3 regions of the Erysipelothrix larvae genome follow, and region 1 is predicted to be linked to each of the others. Evidence: predicted binding sites of a transcription regulator. Region 1 holds the regulator's gene; each other region holds the start of a gene.

Evidence for each region. Region 1 encodes Rex, which represses fermentation and respiration genes when NADH is low (regulators of the CRP and FNR family bind a similar motif). Its sites were predicted from a motif close to GTGAANNNNTTCAC; they were not measured.
Region 2: a site for Rex is predicted at 2,245-2,258, ahead of AOC36_RS09260 (flavocytochrome c). Genes of this name have one in related genera too.
Region 3: a site for Rex is predicted at 2,762-2,775, ahead of adhE (bifunctional acetaldehyde-CoA/alcohol dehydrogenase). Genes of this name have one in related genera too.

What each region holds. Positions count from the first base shown of each region.
Region 1 is NZ_CP013213.1:748,751-757,268, forward strand. Features, by position in the region: gene tsaD (tRNA (adenosine(37)-N6)-threonylcarbamoyltransferase complex transferase subunit TsaD) at 1-404, shown strand, start outside; gene AOC36_RS03420 (redox-sensing transcriptional repressor Rex) at 474-1,103, shown strand; gene asnS (asparagine--tRNA ligase) at 1,124-2,506, shown strand; gene AOC36_RS03430 (N-acetylmuramoyl-L-alanine amidase CwlD) at 2,523-3,845, shown strand; gene AOC36_RS03435 (ABC-F family ATP-binding cassette domain-containing protein) at 3,845-5,698, shown strand; gene zwf (glucose-6-phosphate dehydrogenase) at 5,976-7,433, opposite strand; gene gndA (NADP-dependent phosphogluconate dehydrogenase) at 7,426-8,518, opposite strand, start outside.
Region 2 is NZ_CP013213.1:2,038,990-2,047,507, reverse strand. Features, by position in the region: gene AOC36_RS09280 (hypothetical protein) at 1-893, shown strand, start outside; gene AOC36_RS09275 (hypothetical protein) at 1,007-1,288, opposite strand; gene AOC36_RS09270 (hypothetical protein) at 1,328-1,510, shown strand; gene AOC36_RS12240 (transposase) at 1,510-1,776, shown strand; gene AOC36_RS12680 (zinc ribbon domain-containing protein) at 1,884-2,066, shown strand; gene AOC36_RS09260 (flavocytochrome c) at 2,501-3,982, shown strand; gene AOC36_RS09255 (TasA family protein) at 4,329-4,991, shown strand; gene AOC36_RS09250 (hypothetical protein) at 4,994-5,551, shown strand; gene AOC36_RS09245 (signal peptidase I) at 5,529-6,047, shown strand; gene AOC36_RS09240 (immunoglobulin-like domain-containing protein) at 6,044-8,335, shown strand.
Region 3 is NZ_CP013213.1:1,718,405-1,726,922, forward strand. Features, by position in the region: gene adhE (bifunctional acetaldehyde-CoA/alcohol dehydrogenase) at 1-2,632, opposite strand, end outside; gene AOC36_RS08005 (aldose epimerase family protein) at 2,815-3,648, opposite strand; gene AOC36_RS08010 (hypothetical protein) at 4,011-5,879, opposite strand; gene AOC36_RS08015 (hypothetical protein) at 6,456-8,078, opposite strand; gene AOC36_RS08020 (helix-turn-helix domain-containing protein) at 8,514-8,518, shown strand, end outside.

The sequences.
Region 1 (8,518 bases):
TAAAGACAGAGAATCCTATAGATTTCTCATTTTCAGGATTAAAGTCTGCGGTTCGTCAGCTTATGTTAAGAGAAGCCCGTGAAGGACGTGAGCTTAACGTAAATGATGTTGCCTATGCTTTTCAACACAAGGCTGTAGAAACACTCATGAAACGAGTTAAGCATGCACTGAGCACTTATGATGTGAAGACGTTTGTCTTGGCTGGGGGTGTTGCAGCCAATGCCCATCTTCGTGAGAATGTAGAAGCACTTAAACAACAGGTTGGGGATATTAATATCTTAGTTCCCCCTCTTTGGGCGTGCATGGATCAAGCGGCTATGATTGGCATTGCAGCCTTTGATGCAGCGCGATTAAGACCCGCAGGAAGTTGTGATATTTCGTCATTTTCTAACATGACTTTGTGATTTTTTTCTATTTATCACATTTAAACCACTATAAGTTTGTGATATGATTACCATATGGTGGTGATGACAATGAATAGTAATAATAGATATGATGTTCCAAAAGCAACAATGCAACGATATCCAGTATATCTCAAAGCATTACGAAAATTACAAAGTATGGGCGTTGAAAGAATTCTTTCAAGAGAACTATCTTTATTTGTGGACATCGAATCTACAACAATCCGACGTGATTTTTCATTTATTGGATCACTTGGAAAACAAGGATATGGGTACGATGTAGAAACCCTTATTAATACATTCGATGAGTTACTGGGTGTCAGTTTTGATGAAAAAATTGTCCTAGTAGGAGCCGGTAACCTTGGCCGTGCAATTTTGAATTATAACCGTTGGAATCATGTTGTGGGAGAAATAGTGTGTGCATTTGATGTTGATCCAAATAAGCTTGGGGAAGTATCAGACATTCCAATTTATCACATGAGTGAGTTAGCATTACGCATGCCAGAGGGCTGTCGTATTGCCATTCTTACTGTTTCAAAAAATGTTCAAGAAACCGTTGATAAACTGGTTGAACATGGTGTTGTGGGGATTGTTGACTTTTCAAGTGAACACATTCAAGTACCAAAACATGTAATCGTAAAAACAGTAGATGTGGTGTCTACTATTCAGGAATTAATTTTCCAAACCAATAGTTTTAGGTAATCGTAAAAAAGGAGAGAGCTATGATTTCGTATATGACTGTACGTGAGTGCTATGACTTAATTTCATATGGCACAGACGTTGAAATAGATTCAATAGAATATGTTCAATTACAAGGATGGATCCGTACCAATCGTAAAGGTAAGAATGTTGGGTTCATCGAGTTGAATGATGGAACATACTTCAGAAATGCTCAGTGCGTATATGAATCATCACTTGAAGATGCTGATACAATAGCGAAGTATAACACAGGAACAGCTGTGACCATTACTGGGAAGTTCGTATTGACACCAGAAGGAAAACAACCTTTTGAGGTTGTACTGACTGAAGTCGTATTGGAAGGATCATGCAGTCCTGAATACCCACTTCAGAAGAAACGTCACTCATATGAGTATTTACGCGAGATTGCACATTTGCGTCCACGTACTAACTCATTTTTAGCGGTGTTTAGAGTTCGTTCAGTATTGTCTATGGCAATCCACGAGTTCTTCCAAAACCAAGGATTTGTCTATGTACACACACCAATCATTACAGGTAATGATGCAGAAGGTGCTGGGGAATCATTTACAGTTACAACGCGTAGCGATGATAAGTATGACAAAGACTTCTTTGGAAAACATGCGAATTTAACCGTATCAGGACAACTTCATGGTGAGGCGTTTGCACTTGCATTTAGAGATATATATACATTTGGACCAACCTTCAGAGCTGAAAACTCAAATACTCGGACACATGCCAGTGAATTCTGGATGATTGAACCAGAAATCGCGTTTGCAGATCTTGAAGATACGATGGTCTTAATTGAAGACATGGTTAAATATTGCATTGAATATGTATTAGAAAACGCACCAGAAGAAATGAAATTCTTCAATGAGCGTATTGATACATCACTCATGGAACGGCTTCAATCACTTTTAGTGTCAGACTTCAAACGGATGACGTATACAGAAGCCATTGAAATTCTTGAAGCAGTCAATGATCGCTTTGAAACTCAAGTTTCATGGGGTTCTGATTTACAAACTGAACATGAACGTTATTTATGTGAAACCGTTGTTAAGGGTCCAGTATTCTTAACAGATTATCCAGAAAATATCAAAGCATTTTATATGCGAGTAAATGAAGGCGGCAAAACAGTTGCTGCATGTGACCTTTTAGTCCCAGAAGTTGGCGAACTTGTTGGTGGGTCACAACGTGAAGAACGCTTGGACGTTTTAGAGGCTCGTATGGAGTCGATGGGCGTACACAAGGAATCTCTTGAATGGTATTTAGATTTACGTCGCTACGGCGGTGTAAAGCATGCAGGATTCGGGATTGGGTTTGAGCGTTTCTTAATGTACATTACTGCAATGGCAAATATTCGTGATGTTGTGCCATTTGCACGTACACCTAAAAACTTAGACTATTAACATAAGGAGTTGAGGAATGATGTATCGCCCCAACTATGTACCAAAGCAAAAGAAAAAGTTAAACTACAAAGTGGTTGTACCACTTGTAGTTCTTTTTGCTTTAGGCATGTATATCATTGTTGCGACTTTAATCAAAAATGAAACACCCCAAGAAACGGGGTATGCAATTTGTGGACTCAATGACTATGATTCTAGAAAACTCCTTGAAAAACGTCAAGAAGAAGTCTTAAAAAATATGGAGACCCTTCCAATGAATGATTATGGTGTCTACGGAGAGTCGTTAACTCTCTATCAAAACGCGTTCTCATTTAATACTGCAGACCCAATGATTGGAAGAACTGTAACCTTAACAAATCTCTGTAAGCCACAAGAGCAATTTACGTTCTTATTTGGTAGCAATCTTGATATGCGTATTCCACTGGATACATTGCCAGAAGGATTCTATGATGTCGATGTTTTAGCGGATTTAAAACACTATGCTTTAGTGTCGGATGCAACACTGACTGATACATTTTCAACCGTTGTTCGTGATGGTCTTGTTAATAATGCGACAATTCACGCTACCCAAGATCTCTTTGATATTGGTGAAGAAAAAGTTCTGAATAAAAACTATGTGTTTTTGGAAGTAAAATCAGCACAACCTGCTGAAGAAGAATACGATATCGTTCTGGATCCTGCAGGCGGTTCAATTCAATACAACGGGACATCTGACCCTGGAAATACCTATGGCGAGTTTATTGAACGTGATGAAATGTATACAGCAGCAGTTGAAATCAAAAGTATCTTAGAATCCCATGGATTGCGTGTATTAATTGCACGGGATAATATCACACCGGTCAATGTTTTTGGTGCAGGTGGGCGGATTTACGATGCCTATAATTTCAAGGCAAAATACTACATTCAACTTCAACTGGGAACCAGTGGTTCTTCGATGGATCGGGGAATGATGAGTCTATTCTCAAATCATGCATCCAATCGCTTATCAACCTCTATTGTAAACAGCTTACTACGCTCAACAAGCCTTCAAACAACACCTTACGATGATGGAGACAATATCAATGGTGTTTTCCGTACGAGCAGCTTGTCTGGGTTTGATTACAACGATGTAGTGAGAGAAACTGGCGGTAAGTTTACAGGATCTGGTTTATTGGATGAAGACTTTAGTGAACTACAGGGGTTTGCGAAAGATTTTCGTAATGGAATGTATGGCATCACACTTTTATATGGGTATCTCACCGATGGTGATGATTATCATGTGTGGTCAACTGAAAAAGATAAAATAATAGAAGCAACTGCACAAGGAATCCTTGATCAGTTGAATATTGGTGGAGAAAATTAATGATTGTACAAGTCAAAGACGCTGACAAAGCTTTTGGAGGTCAGGACGTCTTTAAGAATTTAAATCTAAGCATCAATGAGCGGGAAAAAGTCGCAATCATTGGTGCAAACGGTGTAGGTAAAACTACACTTTTTAAAGTCTTAAATGGTCAAGAAACACTTGACAAAGGAAATGTTTACTGGAATTCAAAATCAAAGGTGGGCTTTTTAGACCAAATTCACCTTGATCCAGATCCATTAACTGTTGAAGACTATATCCTTGAAGTGTTCAAAGATTTAATTGAAATGGAAGCACGACTTCAAACACTCGAACAAAATATGACCCAAGATTCGGATGAATCCATGATGGAAACCTACTCAAAACTCCAAACCGAGTTTTCAATGCGAGGGGGTTATACCTATCACTATGAAATTCGCTCATTTTTCACAAAGTTTGGCTTTGATGATGAAGACTTAAAGCGCGATATTCATACCTTTAGTGGTGGACAAATTACACGCCTTGCATTCATTCGACTCTTATTAAGCAAGCCTGATATTCTGTTTTTGGATGAACCTACAAACCATCTTGATATTTCAACAATCCAATGGCTTGAAGGCTACCTTTCAAATTATGAAGGGGCTGTTGTATTAATATCACACGACCGTTTATTCTTAGATCGCGTGTGTAAAGTAGTTATTGAGATTGAAGACATGGTTGCGACACGCTATGAAAGCAATTATTCAAATTACATTGAATTAAAAGAAAAAGCCATCGCAACACATAATGTTAAGTTCCAACAACAACAAAAAGAAATACAACGCTTAGAAGCCCTTATTGAGAAATTTCGCTATAAAAAGAATAAGGCAGCATTTGCGCAATCAAAAATGAAATACCTTGATCGCATGGATGTGATGGAGAAAAAAGAAGTTAAAAATAAGGAATTCAAAGCAGAGTTTTCACCCAATGTACGCGGTGGGAATGATGTCATGACCGTTGATAACTTCTCAGTGGGGTATGATAAACCACTGGTGACCTTATCCTTTGAATTCAAGCGTGGTAAACGGTATGCAATTGTCGGGGATAATGGAACAGGAAAATCAACACTTCTAAAATCAATTTCTGGCAAATTAGAACCTTTAGGTGGAGAGCTCCTATTGGGACATCAAATATCCATTGGATACTTTGACCAACAACTCCTTGATTTCTCAATGACAAATACCGTACTTGAAGAAGTTTGGGACACATACCCACAACTCACGCAAACAGAAGTGCGTCAAAGTTTGGGACGCTTCTTATTCAAAGGGGAAGATGTGTTCAAAAGTGTCGCGGTTTTATCGGGGGGTGAAAGAGTTCGTCTCAGTTTGGTTAAACTCATGTTAGCCCATGATAACCTGTTGATTCTTGATGAGCCAACCAACCACTTGGACATACCTGGAAAAGAAGCTTTAGAAAAATCACTGAAGAATTATGCGGGAACGATCCTCTTTGTATCTCATGATCGTTACTTTATCGAAACAATCGCGACCGACATTTTACGTATTAGTGATCACAAAATAGAGCATACACAAAAAAGTGACAAGACCTTTGAGGTCTCTACACCCAATGAATACCCTGAGAAAAAGGAAGAAAAGAAACAACAATACATCGATTTCAAACAACTTCAAAGGCGTATTAAGAAACTTGAAGAGGAGTTATTGGAACTTTCAGAGTCTTTAGAACTCCACCGTGAATTGCGATTTGATCCAGATTATTATCATGATCATAATAAAATGCAAGAACTCGATGCGACCATTGATGAGATCCATAATGATATTAAACAAAGAGAGCATGAGTGGACTGAACTGGTGGAAACAATGGAAGAAACGCAAAAATAGGATTGCTTGAAGCAGTCCTATTTTTTATGGTTTCAAAGCACCGTTTTTTTCAAAGAGGCTTTTTATCATCACAATAATATCTCTATAATCTAAAATGTGACAGAATAAAGCAAAAAGTAAGCAAGCGTGATTCAATGATGGAGCACGATATATTAAACGATTGCATAAAAAATGAGATGGTTTCAGTTGAGCATCTATCTTTAGATCTTCTGATAACCATCTCTCTTTTCTTTAATTTCAAACCATTGCATTCACGTTTAATTTAATCATATAAGGTTCATTCGTTATGTTCAATTTCATATACATCCCCTAAGACTTGTTCACTAAACCACGTTGTATGGTGTTGTTTTAGTAAGTCGTGTGAGGCTTGTGGACCATCCGTATAAGCCTTATAATCATGGATTGGGTTGTTTTGTGATGCTTCAATCCAGGATTCCACAAGGGTCCAACATTGAACGACTTGTTTGAATGAAGCAAACAGTGTGTGGTCATTGTTGAGTGCCGCATTCAATAAGCGCTCATAAGCTTCAGGTGTTTCTTGTCTGAAAACATAGTTACATGACTTACAAAAATCAAGATACACAGTTTGTTTCTCACCATCGGTACCCGGTTTATTCATGTTGAAGCGAACATAGACCCCTTCATCTGGTTGAATCTTTATTACAATCAGATTGCGTGGTGCGTGTTCTTGTGACTTCAATTCCACAACCACTTCCGTTGAACGCCGGTGCATCCGTTTACCCGTTCTAACAAAAATCGGTACATTGTGAAGGCGCGGTGTTTCAACATATCCTTTAAAAGCGACAAAGGTTTCTGTCTTTGATTGCGAATTAACGTTGTCTTCATTAATGTAAGACTTCGAGTCCTTGTGTTCAGTATATTGACCATAGACAATATCAGTTTGAGGATTTCGAATCGTAAATGCATCTAATGCATTTTCTTGCATTGTATGAAGATCAGTTGCATCTAAAGATAGCGGTTTTTCCATGGTCACAATGGATAAGACTTGAAGCAGATGTGATTGAATCATATCTTTTAATGCCCCGACTGTATCATAGAAATTTCCACGGCTCTCAACACCAACAGTCTCAGTTGCGGATATTTGAATGTTATCAATCATATCTGCATTCCATACACTTTCAAACAGTGCATTCTCAAACCGTAAGGTTAAGATATTTTGAACCATTTCTTTGGCTAAATAATGATCAATGCGAAAGATGTTCTCTGGATTAAACAGCTGTTCTAAAGCTTCATTAATGGCTATTGAAGACTTTAAATCATTCCCAAAAGGTTTTTCAATGATTAAACGTGCTTCATCAGCTAAACCAGCTTTATTGAGATGATTTGCAATTGTCACAAAGTAAGAAGGGGATACTGCGAAATAGAATAAGTGTTGATGGACGATGCCATCACTTTTATCCAATGAACTGTAAAAGTCCCTTAAATGTGGATACCCTTCAAACTCTGTGAATGTTATTTTGATATAGTGTATGTGATTTAAAAACTGATCAAATACGGCATCATTCACTGAATAGCGACTGTTGGATTCAATCCAAGGTCTCAGTTGTTCACGATAGGATTCGGTTGTGAAATCACGCCGACCTACAATGACAATATGTGAAGATGCGCTAAACTTATTACCATGTACCAAATTGTAAAAAGCAGGTAACAGTTTTCGGTAGGTTAAATCTCCAGTTCCCCCAAAAATGGTAATAATTGTGTTAGGATTATTCATTTGAGTCACTCCATTCAAAATGGAATGTCCCTTCCTTGTCCGTACGTTCAAAGGTATGTGCTCCAAAGAGGTCACGTTGTGCCTGAATTAGGTTTGCACTTGAATCTTTTGTACGAATTGCATCGTAGTAGCTCAATGCATTGGTAAATGCAGGGACACTAATACCGTTTTGAATCGCAAGCGATAAGACATTTCTTAACTCTGGTTGATAGTTATACACTGATTGATTAAATGAAGCATCGAACAATAAGTTTTCAAGCTCTGGATTTGTAGTATAAGCATCGGTAATTTTATTAAGGAACTTCGCACGGATAATGCATCCTTCGCGGAATATCTTCGCAATTTCACCATAATGAAGCGTCCAACCATATTCTTTTGATGCATGACGCATCAAGTCAAACCCTTGTGCATATGCAATAATCTTACTTGCATAGAGGGCTTTACGAACAGACTCTACAAATGCATTCTTATCTTCAGGATGCACGTTTTTGCCGTTGAATTTCAACATGTCACTCGCCTTAGTACGAATGTCTTTTTGTGATGACATGAAGCGTGAGAATACCGATGAAGCCAGTAGGGATGCATCAGTGCCTGTATTTAAGGCTTCTTCTGCAGTCCATTTACCCGTTCCTTTTTGACCCGCTCGATCAAGAATCACATCCACAAGATGTTTTCCAGTCTCTGGATCAATTGTTTTAAAGATTTGAGCGGTGATTTCAATCAAGAAGCTATCCAGTTCACCATTATTCCAGGTTTCAAACACATAGTGAAGTTCTTCATTGGTAAGACCACCCACATGTTTTAATAAGGCATAGCTTTCCGCAATTAATTGCATATCTGCATATTCAATACCATTGTGAACCATTTTTACATAATGCCCTGCACCATTGTCTCCAAGGTAGACACAGCATGGTTCACCATCTTTTTTCGCAGAAATATCAGTGAGGATTGATGCAACTTCTTGATACGCGTCAAGACTTCCACCTGGCATAATTGACGGACCAAAACGTGCACCTTCTTCACCACCGGAAATACCAACTCCGAGATAGCGAAGTTTCTTTTCAGTTACAGCGTGGTAACGTCGA
Region 2 (8,518 bases), 1.2 Mb from region 1:
GAGAACTCAATGAAGAGAAGATATTGTGGATTGATACGCAATATGATTTTTATGATAACTTAAATAAACAATTGAGTCTAAACGCAAAAGCATACAAAGATCACACGATTACAGAAGAAGCATATTACGACTTTATAAATGAATACCTATCACATTCAGTTGATAAGGCGGTTTTCAATCAATTCTATGACCATTACATAACGAATAATTCAGAAGAACTCGTCTATCCAAATGGATACCAAGCATTGTTTTCTATTAATACAGAAACACGAGAATTTAGAAATGCATTACTACTCATTGTCTTACTAGTACTCGTGTTATCACCCATTATTGCATTTGATTATGAACAAGACCCAGATGGGATTGCTACCATCACGAAAAAGGGTAATTTACCCCTTTTCAAAAGTAAGATTAAGCTTGCTTATCTCATTGCATTCGGAGCAGTTATCATAGTATCACTTGTTGACCTTTTTACATTCTCTTCGATATATACCATGGATGCATGGCAAAGTACGTTCCAAAGTATCTTACCAAGTGATTTCAAAATAAGTAACATACCAGCTTGGGTACTGGATCTAAAACTGTGGCAATACCTGCTTCTAGTTTGGGTTTTAAGACTCTCTGGAGCAATATTTTCAACCAGCATTATTCTATGGATATCCTCTAAATTTACGTCTATAGTTATTGTATTTATTATGACAGGGGTTGTGTTACTCCTTCCATTACTTATGATACTTATTGGGATACAATCTTTTGAAGCACTATCATTGCATAGTCTACTAATGGGGAATGGTTCGATATTTAATGGGACCTTCTTAACATCACTAATTGTCTATGGTTTCATAGCCTTAATAAGCAACTATTCACTTTATATCTATTATAAGAATCGGTGAATAAACTGTAGCAATTAGACTTTAAATGAATGTTTAAATGCTTAATCAAAGGGTTTTGAGGCAATGAAATCAAATAATGAGGGAATGCTATATTGGTTATATTATTCTGGTGATTATGATTTTTCTTTTTGGCATTTAAAATGGTAAATACCAGTATAATTTTGCTTAAGTATTGAAACGATGTTTGCAGAGAATGGTGTATCAAATATCAAACTATGTTCACCAATAATGAGAGAACTGTTATCAGGAAAAATATATGTTCCGCGTTCATAGTCTGAATTTGGGAAAGGTTCTGCCATAGTTTGTTCAAGGATAGTTTTATCACTGAATAAATTAAGAATCGTTGTGCCATCTAAAAACATCATTAATGTAAAATTAGGGACATCAAACTCCAAAAACATTTGTCCAATTATATTCAGAAGAAGACTGTGACAGTGAACCCCATAGAGATGCATCGCCACACAAAAGGTGTTATTAAATCCGCGACGATATCAAGGAGTACAACAGGAATCTATCACGTCTCACTCTTAGTCGAAGAAACAATCGAGCACCTACCTAAGACGGGGTCTGAGGTTGGGATTGATCTTGGATTGATTGCTTTTGCGGTACTCTTTTGATGGAACACGGATTTTTAAACCCACGGTTCACGAACCAAGAAGCACAAACACTGAAACGAGAACAACGTAAGTTATCAAAACGTAAAAGGGAGGCAAAGAAACGGGGTGTCCCGCTGAGTGAAGCTAAGAATTACCAAAAGCAAAAGTTAAAAGTCGCACGAATCCATGAGAAGATCGCAAATCGACGCAATGATTTCTTAAACAAGGTGAGTAAGGAGCTAATCGAGAACCATGATGTGCTCTTTTATAGAAACCTTAAAAGTTAAAGAAATGATGAAGACGAAGCGGGTTTCAAAGAGTATTGCAGATGTGTCGTGGTCACAATTTGTGGCAAAGCTAAAAATACAAACCCGGTTGGTATGGGAAAAAAGTAATCAAGATTGATTCCTGGTATCCGTCCAGTCAGCTGTGTTGTCACTGTGGACATAATGATGGAAAGAAACCACTGGAGATACGTCAATGGGAATGTTCCAACTGCAACATCACACACGATCGTGATTTGAATGCAAGCATCAATATCCTGAATGAAGGATTAAGACTTTCGCATCAATCCTAAGAATGAAAAACAATAAACCGATGGGACATCGGGGATAGCTTGATAAATAAAAGTGACCGCTGGTCGACAGGAATGTCGATTAAGTTTGCTTTGTTCTCAAGAAGCCCTCACTTCGAGCGTATGCTAAGTGGCGAGTAGTTCACGAAGTAATGGGTAATAATGATTCCAATGAAGTTTGGTGGATACTTTCAGGTGTCCTCTTCTAAACATCAGATTAAACGATACGATACGGTTTTGAAAAATGCTAGAAGTAAGATGGGTGTTTCAAAAGGATTCTGTTTAAATATCGTGAAATGTTTGCTGTTCCTAACAAAATTCAGCGCATTCTTGGATTATATGTTGATTTTGTGAATAAAATATTAAATGAGTGCCAGAAAAAAGGTGTATTGATATGTATTTGATGTATGATTTTATAAAAGGGGGGAATTTTACTAATGAAAAAATTAATGTGTATTTTGGCTGTGATTCTATTCGTTATCACAGGATGTGGTAAGTCAAATACCACGGATAAAGACAGTGACGAGAAATCGAGTGCTACTTCATTTCAAGGTGCTAAACTTGATACGTTAAAAGACGCATATGATGTAATTGTAATCGGTGCAGGTGGTGGAGGAATGTCCGCTGCAATCGCTGCAAAAGAAGCAGGTGCTGATACTGTCATCTTCGAAAAGATGCCAGTTGTTGGTGGAAATACTTCTAAGTCATCGGCGGGGATGAATGCATCTGAAACCAAGTTCCAAAAGAATGAGGGAATCGAAGATTCAAACGATTTGTTTTATGAGGAAACGCTCAAAGGTGGGAAAAACACAAACGATCCTGAATTGCTTCGGTTCTTTGTGGATAATTCATCAAGTGCTATTGATTGGTTGGATTCAATGGGAATCACATTGTCTAACTTAACAGTGACTGGGGGAATGAGTGTGAAACGTACTCACCGCCCCGCAGATGGATCAGCAGTGGGACAATATTTAGTCAAAGGACTTTTAGAGAATGTTGAAAGCAGACAAGTACCTATCTTCTTACAAGCTGAAGTAACAGAACTTGTAAAGGAAGGGAATGAGATTGTTGGCGTCAAAGTAACCTTCAATGGCACAGAAACAAAGACCATCAAAGCAAAAGCAGTAATCGTGGCAACAGGTGGTTTTGGTGCTAATGCAGATATGGTTACACAATACAATCCATCACTTAAAGGATTTGTTACAACCAATCAAAAAGGATCAACGGGTGATGGCATTGTCATGATTGAAAAAGTAGGTGGTTATGCAATAGATATGGAACAAATCCAAATCCATCCTACAGTTGAACAAAAAACATCGTATCTGGTTACAGAAGCTGTGAGAGGTGAAGGTGCAATCTTAGTGGCTCAAGATGGCAAACGTTTTATTAACGAATTAGAGACACGAGATACTGTGTCTCAAGCCATTATAGGATTGGATGATCACGCTGCGTACCTTGTATTTGATCAAGGTGTTAAAGACCGCGTTAAAGCAATCAATACCTATGTTGAAGCAGGATTTGTACTCGAGTCCGACACACTTGAAGGCCTCGCTGAGAAAATGAATGTAGATAAAGAAAGCTTTACAACCACACTGGAATCGTGGAATCAATCAGTTGCTTCTCAAAACGATACGGACTTTGGACGAAAAACTGGAATGGATCATGATTTAGGTACTGGACCATATTTCGCAATAAAAATTGCACCGGGTGTTCACCATACAATGGGTGGTGTAAAAATGAATGCAAATACTGAAGTATTGGATCAATCGAACACACCAATCCCTGGATTGTATGCAGCCGGTGAGCTCGTAGGCGGTATCCATGGAAATAATCGTATTGGTGGTAATGCTGTAGCAGATATCATTATATTTGGAAGACAATCAGGTGTTAAAGCTGCGGAATATATCAAGAATAAATGATTTAAGGTCAAAGGGGTAACCATAGCGGTACCCCTTTTTATTAAAAGGTGTAGCAACAATATTTATGATTTAATTATAGTTCGATCATAAATAAATAGTGAATTATTACAAAGAAAATCCAGTGAATCGTATCATATCAATTATGATTTAAATAAAATATATTGGAAGAATCTATATCAAATTACGATAAAAATAACGAATAACCCTACTAAACAGTACCTTTATGATTAAAGTATTGAAATCTTTTATGGTTATCATGATAATTTTTCAATTTCATGAAGTAATTTACCTTGTTTGGCTCAGATGCACTCCCCTATAATAGGAGAGATCCAAAGGGAGGGGACTTATGAAAGAGAATAAAAAGAATAACGGAAAAAGAAGCCTAGCGCTTCTAATTAGCATTGTAGCACTCTTTGTTTTTGCAGGCTCACTATTAGCTTACTTTAGTGACCAAGTTAAGGGAGATGCGAAAATCACTGCTGGTACACTTGATATAGATGGTAAGTATCAGCTATATGATAAAGATGGTAATCTATTGCCATCAAACACACTTACAAACTTTAACCCAGGGGATGTCATTTACGTAAAAGCAACGATGAAAAATTACGGGACAAAAAGTGCATGGATTCGCAATGGACTTACCATTAGTGGTGAACTGACAAAAATTACATATGGTTCACCTGCGACACCAGTAGTTAAAGTGTATGAAGGGGAAGTCAAAGATTTTACCCAATCTGGACTTACACTTTTAACCTTCGATCCTAATGGTGCATATACATCGAAAATCGATAAAATAAGTGGTTCAGTTGAAATAGATGGTCCTTCAGATGAATATTCTGTTGTATATACCATTTTATTTGCACCAGAAGCTAAGAATGATGCACAAGATAAGGCGATTGATTTTACATTCATTACAGAAGCGCTACAACTTCGTAATAATAACGAGGGAAGACTTCCAACAAATGCAGGATGGCAAAATATCGAAACAACCAGTATTAAAACTCCGTAATTATGAAATGGCTCTTGGCAACATTAATATGTTTGTCAACACCTGTTTCAGTGATTGATATCAATGATGCATTAATCAATCAAAAAAATACTGTCATAGAGATAAGTGTTGATGATGTTCATCCAGGAATGTCATCAACATTTACTTATTCATTTAACAATACAACACATGAAGTAGTGGATATTTATCTCATAAGTGTGAAATCGATGAATGATAATGCATTAACACAAAGTATGACACTAAAGTTACCTCAAAGCTCTGAAGCCCTTGATGTCTCAGGACTTGAGGTAAATCAATTAATAACACGATTGAACATCAATGAAACCTATGATTTTAATGTGGATTTTAGTATCTATCCAGGCACAGGAAATGTCATTCAGACCTTATCTGAGACGTATCGCTTTACCTTTGGTATTGTTCGAAAAGGCGAAAAACTCGCCAATACGGGACATCAATCCAAACACTGGGAATATCTCATAATCATAGGGGCTTCTTTGATACTTTGTGGATATTTAATTAAAGAAAGAAGTGAAGACGATGAAGAAAAATCTATTCAATAATCTGCTTATTGGATTATCGATTGTTTTGTTATTGCTTGCACTCCACTTTTCTTTAACACGAAAAGATAGAGATGAAGTGTTTATATTTGGATATAAACCATTTATCATCACTACGGGGTCTATGGCTCCAGATTACCCCATTAATACCTTAGTAATCATTAAGAAAACGGATGCTTCGAGCCTCAATGTTGGGGATCCAATTGCATTTCATAGTAACGTTGTGAATGCGACGGTATTCCACCGTGTTGTGGATATAACCGAAGAGGGGTTCATTACTAAAGGCGATAACAATAACGACATTGATCCAGAAATCATCGCGTCTCACGATGTTTTAGGACGCGCAGTTTTTCATACAACACTTGCAGTATTCTTAATTGAAATCGTTAAAACACCAGTAAACTTTGTACTTTTTGGATTGCTGCCCATTGCGTCCATAATGCTTGGTTTATATCTGTTTAAACAATACCGTAAGCATAACAAGGAAAAAGTATCATGAAACGACGTCTCATAAGTGCGCTTTTGATGGGGTCATTTTTCCTGTTTCTTTTATCTGTGTTCTCTCCAATACAAAGCATGTTCAGTGACAACGTGCGTAGTTCATACCAAGTTAGTGCATCAAAACTAAACATTGACATCACAGAATTTAGAGTGGGTGTCATTAACCAAGATGGTACAGTAACCTGGTATGCAAATGATGCAAGTGGATTTGGCACAAAAATCGTGCAGGATGATATTTTGTTGGTCGAATTTGTCGTTAAAAACAAATCTGATCTTAGTGTTGACATTGAATCAAGTATCGAGCTCGCTTTTGAAAACGAAACCAATGAAAAAGATATTGTGCTTTTATATCCTTCAACAACTGATGATGGTGATATCCGATCAAACACAGGAACGCATGCATTGATTGGGTTTAACGAAAACGATACACAAGCATTACAAACACCCGGTGGCGTTCGATATGGGGTTAAAAAAACCGTCAACCAAGATACTCTTTCAACAATCAGTGGTGAAGGAGACGGGTATGACTCGAAACGCTATACGTATAAATTACACCTTAGTGACGCGAAATTAACGGTAAAAGAATTACGAGATCGGTTAATGGCGAATAAAATCGGAATTGGAGTCCGTGTCAATGCAAGCGCAAGCAACCCAACCATTTTATGGACAGACATGGCACAAGTTTATGGACCCATTGATACCGGCATAAACATTCCAAGCAGTTTAAGAATTGAACTATTGGGTGATACGCCCATGTATATCGATCAAAACACAAAATTCACTGATCCAGGGGCTGTGGCATTCAATGAGTTTGATGAATCGGTACCTGTCATCACATCCGGAAATGTGAACACATCAAAGGTTGGAATCTATACAATCACTTATACCGCAAGCCATGATGGACTCTCACAAAAGGTGGTGCGTGAAGTTTATGTAACGGATGGAGAACCACCAGTAATCACACCAATCAGCGATTCACCACGAAGGGCGAAAACTGATAATTTATCTCTATCAAGTCTTGTGAATGTGAGTGATAATATTGATGATGAACAAACATTAAGAAACAACCTCGTCATTACAACACCTCCAAACTATGATTCAAAGGTACCAGGAACCTACCATATCTGTTATAACCTAACCGATAGCTCTGGGCTTGCGGCAATTGAGAAGTGTCTTGATCTTACAATCTACAGTACCAGAGGTGTGCAATTGTTGTATGAAAACACAATCGTTTTGTCCAGTGATGGAAGGGTTTATACTGCGGGTTATGGTGGAAGCGGACAGTTAGGAATCAATTCGGGAGCCGCAAAAAATCGATTAGTTGAAGTGTCTTTACTTAAAGATCATAATATTGTAGACTTAGCTGGCGGTATATATTTTATTATCGCACAAAGTGATGAAGGTCGTATTTTCATTTGGGGTTCAGATGCATACGGCGTACAAGGAAATGAGTCAGGAACCAAGCATAACTTTGTACCTACTGAACTTAAAGGTCTTGGAAAGATAAAACAAATCGATGGTGAATATTACACACCTCTAGTCTTAAATGAAGCAGGAGAAGTCTATTCATGGGGACAAGGGCTAAACTATAGAACCGGCTTAGGTACATCAAAAGATACAGAAGTACCAACAAAACTAACGTTTCCAAATGATGCAAAGATAAAATACGTCGAACAAGGTTACTACAACGGTTATGCAATATCTGAAGATAATCAATTATATGCTTGGGGAAGGGGATTATATGGATTAAACCTTGAATCAACTTCAGAAGACTCAAAAACACCGATTAATGTAACGCAAAAACTGCCAAGTACACTCAGTGTATCGGATATAAAAGAGATTGAAGCTGGAGAAAAGCATACATACATCCTAACACAGGATGGTAATGTTTATTCGTGGGGATTAAATGAACTCGGTCAGCTGGGTCATAATAATCTAACAGCACTGACAACACCAACACTCATTGAATACTTCCCAGATAACAACATCACCGTTGAGCGTATCATTGCAGGAATGCGTTATGGAATTGCAGTGGACTCAAATGGCGTTGCATATGCTTGGGGAGAAAATGTATCGTATGCTTATGGAGAAGGCCACACCACGGTTCCCATTGTAATATCACGGAGTATTGGAGACAATATTGTCTCAATGGGAGCATACTATAACCATAGTGTCTTGATCAATGACAAGGGTGAAATGTATGTCATTGGAAGCAACAATTATGGAAAACTTGGACTTGGTGATTCTATTTTTAGAAAATCTTGGGTTGAGTTAACGCTACCATAAGGTCCATTTCATGACATCCAAACGATACAAAAGTGAAAGTCAAATCGGTGATTTTCATTCCGATAATCAGAAGACTTGGAAGCCAATTCCAAGTCTTTTTTTAAACCGCTCTTATGGAAAACACAGCGTTGGATTTTATAAAATATTGTTATAAAATGGGAGAAAATTAGAAATAAATTATCA
Region 3 (8,518 bases), 970 kb from region 1:
TTGCTTTTGGTTTTGCATAATATGATTTGTTTAAAATTTCAATCATATCTGTAACAATTGGCAAGCGTGGGTTACATGGTGAACATTGATCCTCGTATGCAAGGTATGCAACTTCTTCCTTGTGTGCTTCGAAGTCTTCAACAGCAATTCCTTGTTCTTGAAGGTTCATCACAATTCCACAACGCTCTGCAAGGTCATGACATGCTTTTGCATAGCTTTCAACACCTTCTTCAACAGTGTCTGCTTTGAGTCCTAAGATACGTGCTAACTCAGCATAGCGCTCATTTGCACGGTATACATTGTACTTAGGCCATAGTGATGGTTTTTCTGGTTGTGTTCCGTTGTAACGAATTACATGAGGCATCAAGATTGCATTGATACGTCCGTGAGGTACATGCCAACGTCCACCGATCTTATGTGCAAGTGAGTGGTTGATTCCTAAGAATGCGTTCCCAAACGCCATCCCTGCAAGTGTTGATGCATTATGCATTTTTTCACGTGCTTCAAGATCGTTTTTACCATCTTTAACTGCGCGCTCTAAGTATTCAAATACCATCTTAACAGCTTGAACGCAGAGTCCATCTGTAAAGTCGCTTGCGAAGTTTGAAACAAATGCTTCAGTAGCATGTGTTAATACGTCTAACCCTGTATCTGCAGTTACAGATGCTGGTAGGTTTGTGGTAAAGATTGGGTCTACGATTGCGATTTGAGGTACCATAGCGTAGTCAGCCAATGGATACTTCTTGTTTTCTTTCTTGTCTGTGATAACAGCAAATGGTGTTACTTCACTACCTGTACCAGATGTTGTTGGGATACATACCATTTTCGCTTTACGCCCAAGTTCAGGATATTTGAATGCACGTTTACGGATATCGATGAATTTTTGTTTTAGATCATTGAAGTCGATATCTGGTTGTTCATAGAAGATCCACATACCCTTCGCAGCATCCATTGGTGATCCACCACCAAGTGCGATGATTGTATCTGGTTTAAATGATTGCATCATTTCGAATCCTTTACGTACTGTTTCGATTGATGGATCTGGTTCAACATCTGTAAACAATTGGATGGATACAGCGTCTCTACGTTTGTTGAGTTGATCAATGATCACGTTTGTGAATCCTAAGTTAACCATTGATTGGTCTGCTACGATGAATACACGTTCAACATCAACCATTTCTGTTAGGTAACGAATTGAGTTTCTTTCGAAGTAAATCTTTTGTGGAACTTTGAACCATTGCATATTGTTGTTACGTCTCCCTATCTTCTTAATGTTTAATAAGTGAACTGCACTAACATTATCGCCAACTGAGTTATGACCATATGATCCACAACCAAGTGTTAATGAAGGGATGAATTCGTTGTATACGTTTCCGATTCCACCAAATGTTGATGGTGAGTTCCAGATAATACGAATTGCAGGTACTGCTTTACCAAAACGCTCTGAGATTTCTTTTGATTTTGTATGAACTGCTGCAGAGTGTCCTAGTCCATTAAATTCAACCATTTCTTTTGAAAGGCGAATTCCATCGTCGGTATCCTTCGCTTGGATTACTGCTAATACTGGAGAAAGTTTTTCACGAGTGAGTACTTCTTGAGGTCCAACAGACTTACATTCTGCAGCAAGAATTGATGTATTTGCAGGAACTGTGATTCCAGCTTGTTCAGCAAGCCATGTTGCATCGCGTCCTACGATTGCAGGATTCAATACAGCATCTTTAAAGTTTTCGTCAACTGAAGCAACTCCGAATAGGAAGCGTTCGAGTTTCGCTTTTTCTTCTTTATTTACAAAGTATACGCCATACTTCTTAAGACCATCGCATACTTGTTTGTACACTTCTTTATCAGCGATTACAGCTTGTTCAGAAGCACAGATCATCCCGTTATCAAATGCTTTTGATAATGCGATATCGTTCACTGCTTGGGCGATGTCTGCAGATTTTTCGATGTATGCAGGTACGTTACCAGCTCCAACTCCAAGTGCAGGTTTACCACATGAGTAAGCAGCGTGTACCATTGCGTTACCACCTGTTGCAAGAATTGTCGCAACGCCTTCATGTTTCATTAATTGGTCTGTTTTTTCTTTTGATCCACGTTCAATCCATTGCACACAGTTTTCAGGAGCACCTGCTTTAACCGCAGCATCTAATACTACTTTTGCAGCAGCAACTGAACATTGTTGTGCAGATGGGTGGAATGAGAAGATAATTGGGTTACGTGTCTTTAAACAAATTAGAGATTTAAAGATTGCTGTTGATGTTGGGTTTGTTACTGGAGTAATACCACATACAACACCAACTGGTTCAGCGATTTGAGTAATTCCTGTTACTTCATCTTCATGAATGATTCCAACAGTTTTTAAGTTACGCATATTATTTGTTACGTATTCAGTAGCAAACATGTTTTTTGTCGCTTTATCTTCGAATACACCACGTTTTGTTTCTTCAACTGCTAACTTAGCAAGTGTTCCGTGGGCATCAATCGCAGCGATACATGCCTTAGCTACAATGTAATCTATTTTCTCTTGATCGAGCTCCATGAACTCTTGGAGGGCTTTTTGACCCTTCTCAACGAGTACATCGACTTCGTTATCAATTTTTACTTCTTGTACTTTATCTACTTTTTTCGTCATACTTTGTCTCCTTGTTAATCAATTCACTAGTATCATATCAGTTATTATTTTTTTCACAAATAATATATGCAAATTAATTCGCATATTTTTTACAATTTTTTCCATGTAAGAATTGTAACCGCTTTGCTTGTGAAAAATATCACTTGTTTTGTTATTCTTTATGTTTTCATCACAGAAATCATTTATACCTCAATGGTAGTACTCCAATTTTTTTGTGATTGTGGCTCAATCTTTTCAATACCAAATTTATGATTTAGGATTTTATCATGATCGATCCGATCCCCAAATCCTGCCCATGGTTCCAAGCAAACAAACGGTGCTTGGGTTCCATCTTCAAGGGTTGGTGTCCAAATTCCAAGATGTGGATATGAGCGTACATCCATCGCAAGCTTACGTTTTCCATCATGAAGGATTACACGGTGTACTTCTTCAAATACCAAGGTCATGTTTTCATACGTCATCATATCAAAATCAACACGATACCCATCGAATTCAGTTTCACCATTACAATACGGTCCATCAAAGGTATATTGTTTAAATGGCTTAGGTCCTTGTAATTCAATATATGCGTCTTTTGATTCGACGATAAATGCCGGATGATATCCAAAGCTGTAATACATATCTGTTTCCCCTGCGTTAACAATGGTCGCATCGATTAATAAATTTCTTCCCAATAATGTATAGGCTATAATCACCTCAAAATCAAAAGGATATACTTCACGGGTCTTATCATTACTCATGAATTTTAGTGTACATGCTGTTTCAGTTTGATCCTCTACGCTAAAATCACTGTCTCGTAGGAACCCGTGTTGAGATAATGGGTAGGTTTTCCCGTCAACACTGTATTCATTATCTAGAAGACGTCCTACAATCGGAAATAAAAATGGTGCCACACGATTCCACCATGTTGCATCTTTATTCCATAAAATCGATTTCCCATCCACTGTAATGGATTCCAAACTTGCACCTTTAACAGTAATTTCTGCGATTACTTCATTATTTCTAATTTTAATCATTGGTTCCTCCTTATATATTCACAATTATAATTATATAGGAATTACCTAGGTAACACTATGGTTTTCATAAACTCTTCACGATGATTCACAAAGATTTCGTATACATTTCAAGTAATTTTATGATACAGAAAAAAAATATTCACACTTTTGTTTATATCGAGATAATTTCATAAATGATGAGTTCTTCATAATATCCTTACAGGAATTGCCTTATTCAAATAAAAATGAATACACTAAACAACAGATAAACAAGGCAATTCTTATAAAGACACTATAGACCTATTTGGGATAAAACAATAAAGGAGCATAGTAGAAATCTAGTATGCTCCTTTATTGATTAATGCTTTTTGATGATTGTTGTATTAATCGCCAATTGAGATCCAAAGTCCTGGACGAACATAGCAAGGCTGATCATACGGTTTACTACTTCCTGGTTTACCATCACTATAGATATTTGCGGCAACGAACGAGCTATTAGCTGGGCTTCGCAACCATGAAGACAATCCATCAACGATAGTCGCAGGAGCTATTTCATAATAATTTATATCTGAAACACTCAGAGCAAATGCAGTCTTAGTACCTGTTTGGCTAACATAAGAGTATGCGTAATCCTTAGTTTTCCAATCGGTGTATATACCCTCATCTTCTTCTACTTCATAATTTGCTGGAAGAACATAAGCATTGTCTGTATGACTCTTGATGTAATTGTTGTAATACTTTTCATTTACTTCTTCAAGATATGAACCCTCATAACCTTGATAATTAGCGCCTGTTTTGTTGAATCGAACTTTTCCACTAGAGTGCTCAAATCCCATGGATTGGATAACACTTGCTGAGAGAATATCACCGAGTAAAAGCGCAGTCTTATTTTGGGCATCAACATACACTATTGTATATATATGTCCAGCGAAGTTAATTGAATCTCCGACTTTCTTGTTTCCAAGATCAAAACCAGGTGCTTCAGCTTTTGGTTCGACATTTTTAATTGCATCTTCAAGGTCTTCAATCGCTTTGATAACATCTTCGATTGTTGTATTTGGATTATCATATGTGTTTTCGCCATTTTCGATAGCATTTTGAAGTTTATCACCAGACTCATCCGTTAATGTATCTTGATCAATTAGTTTTGCTTCATCAAGAAGGTCTTGAAGTTCTTGAAGTAAGTCTTCTAAGGTTTTGTTGTTAGAAGATCCTGGTGTTTTGATGTCTTCAAGCATATCGATGATATCAGAGTTTCCATCGGTCCATAGTTTCAAGTCGTCTTGAGATACTGCATCCATTGATACATTGATTTGGTAGTTAGCAGTTCCTGTAGGTTGTTTTACAAGAGTTACACTTTCCAAGAAATTTGGTGTCATTGTACTTGGTATTTTCGCAACATTACTGTGTTCAAGTGCTTGTCCCCAATAAACATATCCTTGATCACTAGTTGTGTCGATAATCCATTTCGCAACAGGTTGTTTTCCACCAGCAACCCATTCTTGAAGTGTGATTACTTCGCTACCCAATTGCCACTTAACATACTCATCAAATGGTGATTCAACGCCATCCCACTTCTTAATTGTATATGTGCTTTGATCATTTTGCGCTGGTTTAACATCATGTTGTTTATCAGTGCGTGAAGAATCTGCATGATTTTCAACACCGTCTACAATTGATGTCATATCATCACCAGTTATTCCAGTTACAATATAGTTACCATATTGTCCATTAGGATCATGAGCTTGTGTTCTAATATAGTAGTATTCTTGCTTGTCAAAGTAACCTTTTAGTTTCTCAATGCGTTGATCATCTTCAAGATCATAATCATGATCGGTTAGATTCAAGGTCGCAAGGAATGCTTCTGCAGCTTCCTTTGTATCAAAACGATAGAAGTTCCCTTGAGTATCAATCATATAACGATGTCTTGTATAGACATACTCACGGCTTCCAATTTCCATGTACTCTTTGAATTGAAGACGAATAAATCCATCTTGATAAATTGCGTTGGTGTCGTTATTGTCTTCACCGTTTCGAACAGCAACACTCTTTGTAACTGCTTCACCTTTCTTCCAATTTGTAACCTCTTTAAAGTTCTCTACAAGAACAATATGATGTTCAAAATCAGCGGTACTAAAGCTGTTATTTTTATGCTGATCAAGGTTTTGCCATGCAAGTGACCCTGACAACAACAACGCGATAGCGATAGCGCCTGTCGTAAAGGTCGCTTTCTTTTTACGTGTTAGTTTCATCTTTCTCCTCCTTAACACTGGTACTGCTGGACGTGTCCTGCAAGTAAAACCATCTTACCAAGTGCATGATTTGAAAAAATAATAAAAATTATTCCAGAGGAAAATATGCGTTGGATTTCGTTTGAGTACAATCATGAACGCTATTTTCTAATATTATTTCTAAATTTGGGAAATTTATATATTTTATTGATTCACTATGAAACTTACGTTATCATTCTTAACTCAAACTAAATAAATAGAGTTATACAGAGTTAATTATTCAGAAGTCGATGTTATCTATATACAGTAAATTACGTTTGTTTTTCTTATTTCAATTGATTAATTTCAATCAATATATAACTTCTACGCAACAGTTTACTGGTACAAATCATTGTAAACTAGCGTTTGGCATCACATCATAATCAGAATACTATCCTATTTATAAATTTGTTGCATCTCTTTTATATTATTCAACTGGCTTGTTATAACTGTAGCTATTTTCCCCCATTCAAAATAATAAAAAAGGTTCTAGCGAGAAGAGAATCATTATCCCATTCGCTACAACCTCATATTTATTAAGAAATAGTTAATCCGTAATTATCTGTCAATTGAAATCCAAAGTGCGGGACGAACCAGGTTTATGTGATTAAACACTTGTCCTGCATATAGCTTACCATCCGTGTATATAGTTCCAGCTTGATCAACATCGCCACCCGGACTGCGAAGCCACGAACCAGTACCATCTGCGAGATATACATCAGTCATTTTATAATAATTTATGTCCGAAACTGCTAATGCAAATGCAGTTTTTAGACCATTTTCGTGAATGTAAGAAAACTTATCGTTCTTCACATTCCAATTACTTGGGTCGAATCCTTCTACTTGAAATATAGCTGGAAGAACGAATACATTGTCTTCGTGTGTAGAAACCTTCACCTCATAAAATTTGTCGATAACTTGTTTCAAATAAGATTCTTCGTACCCATCATATTCATCATTCGTTAGAATGTAACGGATTTCTCCACCATAATTGATAATATTCATCTCATTAAGAATATTCCCAGGGATAAAATCTCCTAAGATTAAGGCCGTTCTGTTTTTTTCGTCTATATATTCAATTGTGTATTCATGATCCGCAAAGATTATTTTATCACCTACACCCTTATCATCAATACTAAACCCTGGTGTTTGGTCTCCCCCAAGCATATCAATGATATCAGGATTTCCATCTATCCATAGTTTCAAGTCATCTTGAGATACTGCATCCATTGATACATTGATTTGGTAGTTAGCAGTTCCTGTAGGTTGTTTTACAAGTGTTACACTTTCCAAGAAATTTGGTGTCATTGTACTTGGTATTTTCGCAACATTACTGTGTTCAAGTGCTTGTCCCCAATAAACATATCCTTGATCACTATTTGTGTCGATAATCCATTTCGCAACAGGTTGTTTTCCACCAGCAATCCATTCTTGAAGTGTGATTACTTCGCTACCCAATTGCCACTTAACATACTCATCAAATGGTGATTCAACGCCATCCCACTTCTTAATTGTATATGTGCTTTGATCATTTTGCGCTGGTTTAACATCATGTTGTTTATCAGTGCGTGAAGAATCTGCATGATTTTCAACACCGTCTACAATTGATGTCATATCATCACCAGTTATTCCAGTTACAATATAGTTACCATATTGTCCATTAGGATCATGAGCTTGTGTTCTAATATAGTAGTATTCTTGCTTGTCAAAGTAACCTTTTAGTTTCTCAATGCGTTGATCATCTTCAAGATCATAATCATGATCGGTTAGATTCAAGGTCGCAAGGAATGATTCTGCAGCTTCCTTTGTATCAAAACGATAGAAGTTCCCTTGAGTATCAATCATATAACGATGTCTTGTGTAGACATACTCACGGCTTCCAATTTCCATGTACTCTTTGAATTGAAGACGAATAAATCCATCTTGATAAATTGCGTTGGTGTCGTTATTGTCTTCACCGTTTCGAACAGCAACACTCTTTGTAACTGCTTCACCTTTCTTCCAATTTGTAACCTCTGTAAAGTTCTCTACAAGAACAATATGATGTTCAAAATTAGCAGTGCTAAAGCTGTTGTTTTTATGCTGATTAAGGTTTTGCCATGCAAGTGACCCTGACAACAACAACGCGATAGCGATAGCGCCTGTCGTAAAGGTCGCTTTCTTTTTACGTGTTAGTATCATCTTTCTCCTCCTTAACACTAATACTGCTGGACGTGTCCTGCAAGTAAATCCATCTTACCAAGTGAATGATTCGAAAAAATAATATTTGTTATTTATGTTTGAAAAAAGAACGATTCATATTTCAAAAATAGAAAAATTAATGGTCAAAATTTGTTTGATATTTACCTTTATGGTAAGTTCCGTAGTTTTCTTTACTTATGATATGTGCTTATCTTCAAACCTTGTCTTGAAACTAACATGAAACCCAATTTACAAGTGACATATTGTACATAATTAAGTGTTAAATAAGGAAGGCAGCAAAAAATTACGTAAAAATAGAAATTTCTAACACCAAATTGGACCTTACAATAATGTTATAATCTAAATATATAAAATAAATTGATATCTTTTACCTTAAGTACGATTTTAAATTGCAAATAACAAAAGGAGATGGCGATGCA